Regions from separate parts of the Acetobacterium sp. KB-1 genome, predicted to be linked through region 1. Evidence: riboswitches for the same ligand, from Rfam matches in the RefSeq annotation. Region 1 holds a riboswitch; the other holds the start of a gene.
The links. Region 1 has a riboswitch for thiamine pyrophosphate ahead of thiC (phosphomethylpyrimidine synthase ThiC). Riboswitches for the same ligand answer to the same signal wherever they lie in the genome.
Positions count from the first base shown of each region.

Region 2: it holds a riboswitch for thiamine pyrophosphate, as region 1 does, so the genes downstream of both, thiM (hydroxyethylthiazole kinase) here and thiC (phosphomethylpyrimidine synthase ThiC) in region 1, are expected to answer to the same signal.

Region 1 is NZ_CP030040.1:2,463,029-2,467,455, reverse strand. It holds gene DOZ58_RS11415 (sensor domain-containing diguanylate cyclase) at 1-66, opposite strand, end outside; gene DOZ58_RS11410 (hypothetical protein) at 182-1,324, opposite strand; gene thiC (phosphomethylpyrimidine synthase ThiC) at 1,436-2,728, opposite strand; TPP riboswitch at 2,837-2,935, opposite strand; gene DOZ58_RS11400 (HD domain-containing phosphohydrolase) at 3,270-4,427, shown strand, end outside.
Region 2 is NZ_CP030040.1:2,970,929-2,975,355, forward strand. It holds gene DOZ58_RS13765 (DUF6132 family protein) at 26-190, opposite strand; gene DOZ58_RS13770 (TlpA disulfide reductase family protein) at 200-766, opposite strand; gene DOZ58_RS13775 (cytochrome c biogenesis CcdA family protein) at 777-1,448, opposite strand; gene DOZ58_RS13780 (4Fe-4S binding protein) at 1,473-1,709, opposite strand; TPP riboswitch at 2,081-2,192, shown strand; gene thiM (hydroxyethylthiazole kinase) at 2,303-3,127, shown strand; gene thiE (thiamine phosphate synthase) at 3,114-3,752, shown strand; gene DOZ58_RS13795 (HAD family phosphatase) at 3,749-4,405, shown strand; gene thiD (bifunctional hydroxymethylpyrimidine kinase/phosphomethylpyrimidine kinase) at 4,402-4,427, shown strand, end outside.

The DNA.
Region 1 (4,427 bases):
AATAGCAACGATACCAATGAGTATGATTAGTGAGATCAGCAGTCCGACTTTATTTCGTTGTTTCATAATGCCCTCATCAGTTAAGTTTTATTTCAATTTTAAACAATAAAAAGAGGTTTTGTCAATCAAAATTAACAAAACCTTTTATTTGGCGGATCGTAATGAAATTAAGTTTTAGCTCTTAGATACTCAGATCAATATGCTGAATCGTTCCGGCCGAACCATTTTCATTAAGATAGATGCCAGTGCGTTGCAGTTGGCCATCGGTTTGATTGTCGGCCCCTTTGAGTGCGAAGCTGGTGCTGACATTGCCCAGATAAATGGCGCCTACGCCTTTCTGACCCAGTGCCACTAACACATCGTTACCGGAGGAATCTTTGGACCAGATCTGTAGCTTATCATAGATGGGATCGTTCTCGTCGATCCAGTTATTGCCATCGGAATCATATTTTGCCAAATCATCAAAACCGTTGCCGCTTTGCGGGCCGAACAGCTCACTGCCGTCATTAATTTTACCATCGCCATTAAGGTCCAAGGCCAGGAAACCGCTGCCGGGACTAACAAAGGAAATTTGATCCAGGGTGCCGTTGGCATCAATATCAAAGGCATATTTCTGCTGCGTCAGCGAGGTGGTGGCGGCACCGAAATTAATAACCAGCGGGTCAACCTGAACCGGCTCATTGCCAGCTTTGATATTGAGATTGGAATAGGACATAAATTCCCGGCTGAGGGAAAGTTGCAGATTGACATTGATTTCTCGGCCATCGGCAGTTTTCACCATTGCCTGAGCCTGAAATGAAGTACTTTCAGATTCATAGTGGGTGACGCTCTGATTGTATTCAAAGCCGCCACTAGGAGAAGCACTGCGGGGTTGAGCACCGGCTAAACCCTGAGCCCACCCGGCGGCAGCGGTCAGTAGTGCACTTCGACTGGCATAGGCGTTTTGAATGGACTGACTCATTTTCGGATTTTCCAAAGTAATTTTTTTAGGCATCACAAATTTCATTTTTTTTCGGGTTAATGCCTTAAGCATTTGTTCTAGTAGCGTTAGCTCCTGTTCTTCTTTACTGGAGAGCGAAGCGGTTTCATCTCCCGAGGCCACTGTTGACACTGGGGTTTGATTTGATATAGGGGTTTGAGCAGGTAACTTTTTAGCTTGTTCTGACAACTCAAGGATATCCATCCCCTTTGCAGAAGCGCTGGCTGTGGTTGAAGTTACGGCATTGCCCTGAGCATCCCAAACTCTCAAAGATCCGACAGATTTGGTTGCTTCCCTATAACTGCTTTGACTTGCCATTGTGACGGTTGAACTTTCGATTTTCATAAATCCACCTCCATGTTTTTACGAAATGATCACGCCCAAAAAGACGTAATCCGTTAGAATTAATATCGGCAGATCAAAAAAAAAGATAAGTGCTAAATTAAATAAAGTTGATCAGTTCTCAGGATGGAGTGTCACGGTTTTGCCTTCAAGAATCATATTAGTGGTGCGCACCGCGCACATTTTGCCACACATCGAGCAGCTATGTTTTTCTTCGGTGGGGGTGCTTTCGTAATAGTCTTTGGCTTTTTCGCCATCAATAGCCAGTTCGAACATGGCATCCCAATCGATCTTTCGCCGGGCGTCAGACATCTTGTTATCCCAGTCTCGCGCGTTGGGTATACCTTTGGCAATATCGGCAGCATGGGCGGCAATCTTTGTTGCAATAATCCCTTCCTTGACATCATTAGCATCCGGGAGGCGCAAATGCTCGGCTGGGGTTACATAGCAAAGAAAATCGGCCCCATTGGCAGCGGCAATAGCTCCGCCAATGGCAGCGGTAATATGGTCATAGCCTGGGGCAACATCAGTTACTAAGGGGCCAAGAACATAGAAGGGCGCATTATGACACAATTTTTTCTGAAAAACAATGTTGGCGGAAATTTCATTAATCCCCATATGACCAGGTCCTTCAACCATTACCTGGACATCCTTAGCCCAAGCCCGTTTGGTTAGGTGACCCAGTTCGATGAGTTCACTGAGCTGAGAAGCATCGGAGCTGTCATCAATGCAACCAGGGCGCAGGGCGTCACCTAAACTGATGGTGACATCAAACTCCCGGAGGATCTTAAGAAAATCATCATAATATTCGTAAAAGGGATTTTCATTACCCGTCATTTCCATCCAGGCAAAGAGCAGTGAGCCGCCCCGGGAGACAATATTTGTTCGCCGTCCATCCCGCTTAAAGGCTTCTACCGCCCGTTTATTAATGCCGGCATGAATCGTCATAAAGTCAACCCCTTCTTCGGCGTGGGCTCGGACAACCCGCATAAAATCCTGGGCGGTAATTGCAAGTAGATCTTTGTCAAGATAACCGATGGCATCATACATCGGAACCGTACCAATCATTGCAGGGGACATTTTAATGAGTTGTTTTCTAAAAGTGTTGGTTTTCCCGTAGTTACTTAAGTCCATAATCGATTCGACCCCAAATTTTAGAGAGAGGTTTACCTTCTCCAGTTCCGCCTCATAGTTTAGACAATCTCCCGATACGCCGAGATTCACATTGGTTTTAGTTTTCAGACCGGTGCCAACACCTTCCGGCGAAAGGGAATGATGTCTGATATTGGCTGGTATAGCAACCTGGCCGCAGCCGACCAGAGCCATAAGTTTGGCAGCATCCATATTTTCCTTTTGTGCCACTGTTTTCATTTCCGGGGTGATAATCCCCTTTTTTGCCGCTTCCATTTGAGTTTTGTAGTTTTTCACAATACATTCCTTTCAAATCAGAGATTTTTAGGCACAAAAAAAGTGCCTTCCCGAATAGGAAAGCACTGAAAACACGTATTTGAAAATTAGCCAAAACGCCTTGCTTCCCTACGTCAGTATTAACTAACAGGTTCAAAGGGTCAGGTTTTAACCTTCTCAACTTTATAAGTCCCCCCGCAAATCAGTATTTAATTGCCAACATTATATCATGTAAAGTAAAAATGTCAAGAGCTAAGAGCTGGTTTAGTTAGGAGGGCAAAATAAGATAGAACATGAAAAAAATAGGGTTAAATTAGTAAATAAAAACTGTCATTTTAAGGTTATTATTGTTATGATAGGATCAAATAGAATTACTTTAATTAGAGTAGCCCTGGTGGATTGAAGCAATCAAAGGATGAGAGAAAATATGCGCTATAATTAGAATGATGCTTACGGAATAATAGTAAACAACGGTATATAGAAAACGATTAAATAAATTAAATTGAGCGGAGTCAGTTTAAAAAGACAGAGATGGTGTCATATGAAATTAAAACATAAAGCAATTATGATCGCCTTGTGCAGTGCCGCCGTGCTCTTGGGCCTTACCTATGGGATTTTTTACGGGGTTTTCTATGGCTATGTTGAGGAAGCCCAGAGAATACAGATCAGCAAAGATTTTGAAATGGTTGAAACCATCATCGAAAATGAAAAAGAAGACCTCAATAGTATTTTGAAAGATTGGGCCTATTGGGACGATACCTATCGTTTTATAAACGACCGGAATCCAAGCTACGTAACCGTGAATCTTAATCCGGCGTCCCTGGAAAACTTGAGCTTAAATATGATGCTCTTCGCAAATCAAAACAATGAGGTGATCGCTTATTCGGATTTTGACCTGAAAAATGAAGAAACGGTTGCCTTGATCGAAAAAATCAGACAAAACAACTTTTATAGCGGATCGATCACTGATGGTGAGGACGCTAAAACAGATCTGATTATTCTGAATGGGCAGCCATATCTGATTGCCTCCGGGCGGGTTAATAATTCCAGTCGTACAGCAACAAGTAATGGTAGTATGGTGATGTTCAAAAATGTTGATAAGGAAATGACCGCTTACATTGAAGTACTAACCGGCGTCAATGTGGAATTCAGAGAAGCCGGGTCGGCTGCCGTCGTTTTGGAAAACCAGATTGTCAAAAGAGAATTTGCTGGAAAACCTTATCTCACAGCCAGTCGTCTTCAGCGGGATAGCTACGATGAGGAAACCATCTTAATGACAATTTCCCGGATTGAAGAAAACTATAGCTTTGTAAAAGATCAGTTTAATCTGTTTATGGCCAGTTTCATTCTTATTCTGATAGTCATCCTCAGCATTGATTATTTTATTGTCGATCGGTATTTTTTAAAAAGAATTGAAAAACTCATCGCCTTTACCAAAGAAGTGGGGTTAAAACGAGATACGACCTTATCCATCGAAATGGATGGAAAGGATGAACTAAAAATGCTGGCGGTTTCAATCAATCAGATGCTTAAGCAAATAAATCAGGCCAATCAGCGTATCAAATCCAATATTACCAAAAGAAAAACAAAAGAGGAAGAAGTTTTGTTTTTAAGTTATTCTGATCCCTTGACCCGGCTTAAAAATCGCGATTATATGAAAATGCAGTTTGAATCCATCAGTCGTCAGAATGAGAGCCAC
Region 2 (4,427 bases), 510 kb from region 1:
ATTAGCAATCGTTTTTCTTTTTTTTCTACAATGAGGAACTGATCATAAAACCAAGAATGGCTCCATAAATGGCAGTTCGATGGGGCTTGGCAGTAATGGGACAAGTGCCGCTTTGACAGCCTACCAGTTTGTAGTAGAGGAGTCCCAAAGCGCCGCCCACAAGGGTTCCGATTATCATTTTAATATACATCGCATGCTCCTAATTTTTTATTGATTCAATGCCGGAAAGTAAGGTGGCTTCATCAATGGCGCCACGATAGCCGCTGACAATTTTACCGTCGGGGCTAATAAATAAGGTGGTGGGGAGCGTTGAGACGCCATAGGCAATGCTGGCTTCCAATTCGGTATCAAAATAAATGGGGAAGTCAAAGCCCTGATCGGTGATGTACATAAGGCCCTTTTCTTTTGTTTCCCGCTGCCCGTCCACCTGATTGATCATCAGAAAGACCACTGCATCTTTTTGATTTTGATAGACCGTATTAAAGTGGGGCATCTCGCTTTTACAGGGTGGACACCAGGATGCCCAAAAATTGAGGACCACCGGTTTTCCGGCAAAATCAGACAGTTTAACCGGGTTGCCATCCTGATCAAACACCGTGAAATCAGGGGCTGCCTGGAGCTCATCGGCCTGAGAGGAACCGGTGTTATTTGATGCCGGATCTTGCGGATTGAAGGTTTTTGACAAGATCGTGTACCCCCAATAAACGATGATTAAAAAAGCGGCAAAGACGACAATACCGATTATTGTTTTTGTTTGTTTAGTCATAATGTACTCCTTAAAAAGTTAAAAGCGACAGAAAATAGCCCAGTAAACCAGTAGCCATCAGTAGACCGATGAGAACCAGCAGTCCGCCGGAAAGACGATTGATGATCCGATAATGGCGTTTAACAAAATCAAAGGTCGATTTCAACTGCTCAATTAAAATGGCAGAAACCATAAAGGGAATACCAAGGCCGAGGGAAAAGGATAAAAGCATCAGAATTCCCTTTAAGGTATCACCACTGGAGGCCGCCATCATTAGGGCTGAGCCTAAAAAGGCACCCACGCAGGGTGTCCAACCGATCGAAAAGACGATGCCAAAAAGCAGCGCTGAAAAGAAACTTGTCCGCGAATGATTCATGTTCATCTGACGGGTGGTGTTCAGAAAAGGGATATTCAGCACCTCCATAAAATTCAATCCAAAAAGGATGATGATGATACCGCCCCCCACATTGACAACAGTTTGATGCTCAATTAGCACACTGCCAATACGACCGGCAAAGGCACCAAGCAAAACAAAAACTACCGTAAAGCCGAGGACAAAGCCTAAAGCATTAAAAATTGCGGTACGTTTATTATCGGACTGGCTTTGGCCGGCAAAATAGGACACATAAATCGGCAGCATGGGCAAAAGACAAGGGGATATAAAGGTGACGATCCCTTCAAGGAATGTGATAAAATAGTCCATACAGCCTCCTTTTCACAATGACACTTATTTTAGTACCAGGGCATTCATCGGACAATAGTCAACACACTTACCGCAACGAATGCATTTTTCCATATCGACTTTTGGGGCAGCAAAGCCTTCTTGAGATAGGGCATCAACAGGACAGACACGAACCGATGGGCAGGGGTGGTTTTGGGGACAGCGTTCCATCTTAACAATTAAATCAGCTTTAGGTGGTGCTGATTTGAACGTATTACTTGATTGATCAGGTGTTGTTATCATTTTATTTCCTCCAGATATAATTACATCTTGAACAAGTAAATCATCAAGATTTTATCATTCTATCAAAAAGGTGTGTTCATATCTGTGATTTAATCACAAATGAATAATTATTTGCTTAAAAAGGAACTTAAACGGTTAAAAATAAAAAACGCTAAATAAAAAAACAGTAGGTCCGGATGACCGTACTGTTTTTTTATATTAGGAATGAAAAGAAAAAGAGGAGATATTTATCTCTTGGGTATATCTTAGGCGGTGAACCTTTAGCCAAACTTTGAAAGAGGTTAAGTTTAAGTTAAATTAAGATTTTAGCAGGTTAGGGCGGAGGCGAATCACAGTTGACAAGAATCAGGCGATATGATAATCTGTAGCTAATTTAGAAATTGGGGAGCTTATGCATTTAGGCTGAGAGGAAGTAAATCGCTACTTCGACCCATGCACCTGATACGGATAATGCCGGCGTAGGGAGACCATCGAAATCGACTGTGCATTCGTGTACAGTTTTTTTTGTGTGCGTTTCAGATACCAATCAAGCGATGGTTTAACCATCTAAACGATAAAACCGTAAAATATATTGTAGTAGAAAGAAGGAAGAGATGTTTAAAAAAATCTTAGAAAATGTTAGCAATTGTCCGCCGTTGGTTCATTGTATCACCAATTATGTAACGGTCAACGACTGTGCCAATAGTGTACTGGCTTGTGGCGGGGCACCGATTATGGCTGATGATATTAATGAGGTGGAAGAAATTATCTCCATTTGTAATGCCCTGGTCATCAATATCGGAACCCTTAATGAGCGAACCGTCGCGGCCATGATTATGGCCGGTAAAAAAGCCAATCGTCTCGGTCGGCCGGTGATTCTGGATCCGGTCGGTGCTGGTGCCTCTTCGCTACGGACGAACACGGTTTTTAAGCTGTTAAATGAGGTACAGTTTAGCGTCATCCGGGGTAATGTTTCAGAAATTAAGACCATCGACCAGGGCAGTGGCACGACCAAAGGGGTCGATGCTGATATCAGCGATGCGGTGAATAAAGACAATTTGGATCAGATGATCGCTTTTGCCAAAGCCCTGAGCGAGAAAACGGGTGCCATCATTGCCATTACTGGCGCCATCGACATTGTCGCGGATCATCAGAAGGCCCTGGTAATCCGGAATGGACACCCGATGATGTCCCGGATTACCGGCACAGGCTGTATGCTTACAACGGTTATTGGCAGTTATTGCGGGGCCAATCCCGAGCAGTTGCTACTGGCTACCGCTGCTGCTGTTAGTTGTATGGGTTTGTGTGGGGAGCTGGCCTTTGAAAAGGTTCAGGCCCAGGAGGCCGGAACGGCATCCTTTCGAACCTCCCTCATCGATGCGATGAGTTTGATGAATATCGAAACATTAAAAGGAGGGATGAAGCTTGAAACTCGATAAGCAGTCAATGCTACTTTATGCGGTGACTGACCGCAGTTGGCTGGGTGACAAAACCCTGGCCGATCAGGTTGAAGAAACCTTAAAAGGTGGCGCTACCTTTATCCAGCTACGGGAAAAAGAGCTGGATTTTGATGCGTTTGTAAAAGAGGCCCGGGCGATAAAAAAATTAACCGATGCCTACAACATTCCTTTTGTCATTAATGATGCCGTCGATGTTGCTCTGGCAGTGGATGCTGACGGGGTTCATGTGGGTCAGGATGATAGCGATGCCGGGGCGCTAAGAGAGCAGCTTGGCGATAAAATCATCGGAGTTTCGGCAGATACGGTGGAACTGGCACGAAAAGCTGAAGCCGACGGTGCCGATTATATCGGGGTGGGAGCGATCTATTCCACAGCCACAAAAACCGATGCCGAAGTGGTGGCTTTTGAAACCATCGCCGCAATCTGCAAGGCGGTGACCATTCCGGTGGTTGCCATTGGTGGTCTGAACGAAACCAATATTCTTAGCTTAACAGGAACCGGAGTGGACGGGGTCGCCCTGGTCTCGGCAATCTTTTCTAAAAAAGATATCGTCAGTGCAACAAAAGCGCTGCGAAGCTTATCTGAAACCATGACAAAACCATGAAAAATGCACAGATGAATTTTTCGGGGATAATCTTTGATCTGGATGGGACGCTAATTGATTCGATGTCGGCTTGGGAAAATATCGGCAGCAGTTTTTTAAAAAAGCATGGGATTGATCCTCGCGAAGATTTAAATAAGGTCATAAAAACCATGAGCTTTGCCGAATCGGCCCGCTATTTTATCGCGGTTTACGGGGTGAAAATGACCGAAGAACAGGTGGGGGATGAAATCAATGGCATGATCCGGGAGAATTACGAAAAACATATCCGTTTAAAACCCTTTGTTAAGGAAACTTTGGATCAGTATTTAAACCAGGGTATAAAAATGGCAATCCTAACCGCTACCCACAAGTCCCTGACCGAATTGGTGTTGAGTCGATATGGTTTGCTTAGTCATTTTGAATTTATCCTTACTTCCGGGATGGTTGGTTTGCCCAAAAGTCAGCCGGAGATTTATCACCAGGCGGCGAAACAACTGGCGTTGCCAAAACAGCAAATCGCGATTTTCGAAGATGCCTTATACTGCATCCAGGCCGCCAGAGCGTCTGGTTGTTATCTTGTCGGGGTTTATGATGAATCCTCGAAAAATGACTGGGATGAGATCAAAAACAGCTCGGATTGTACCATTATGAGTTTTAAGGAGTTGCTACGATGAAAAAAGTCTTATCGATAGCCGG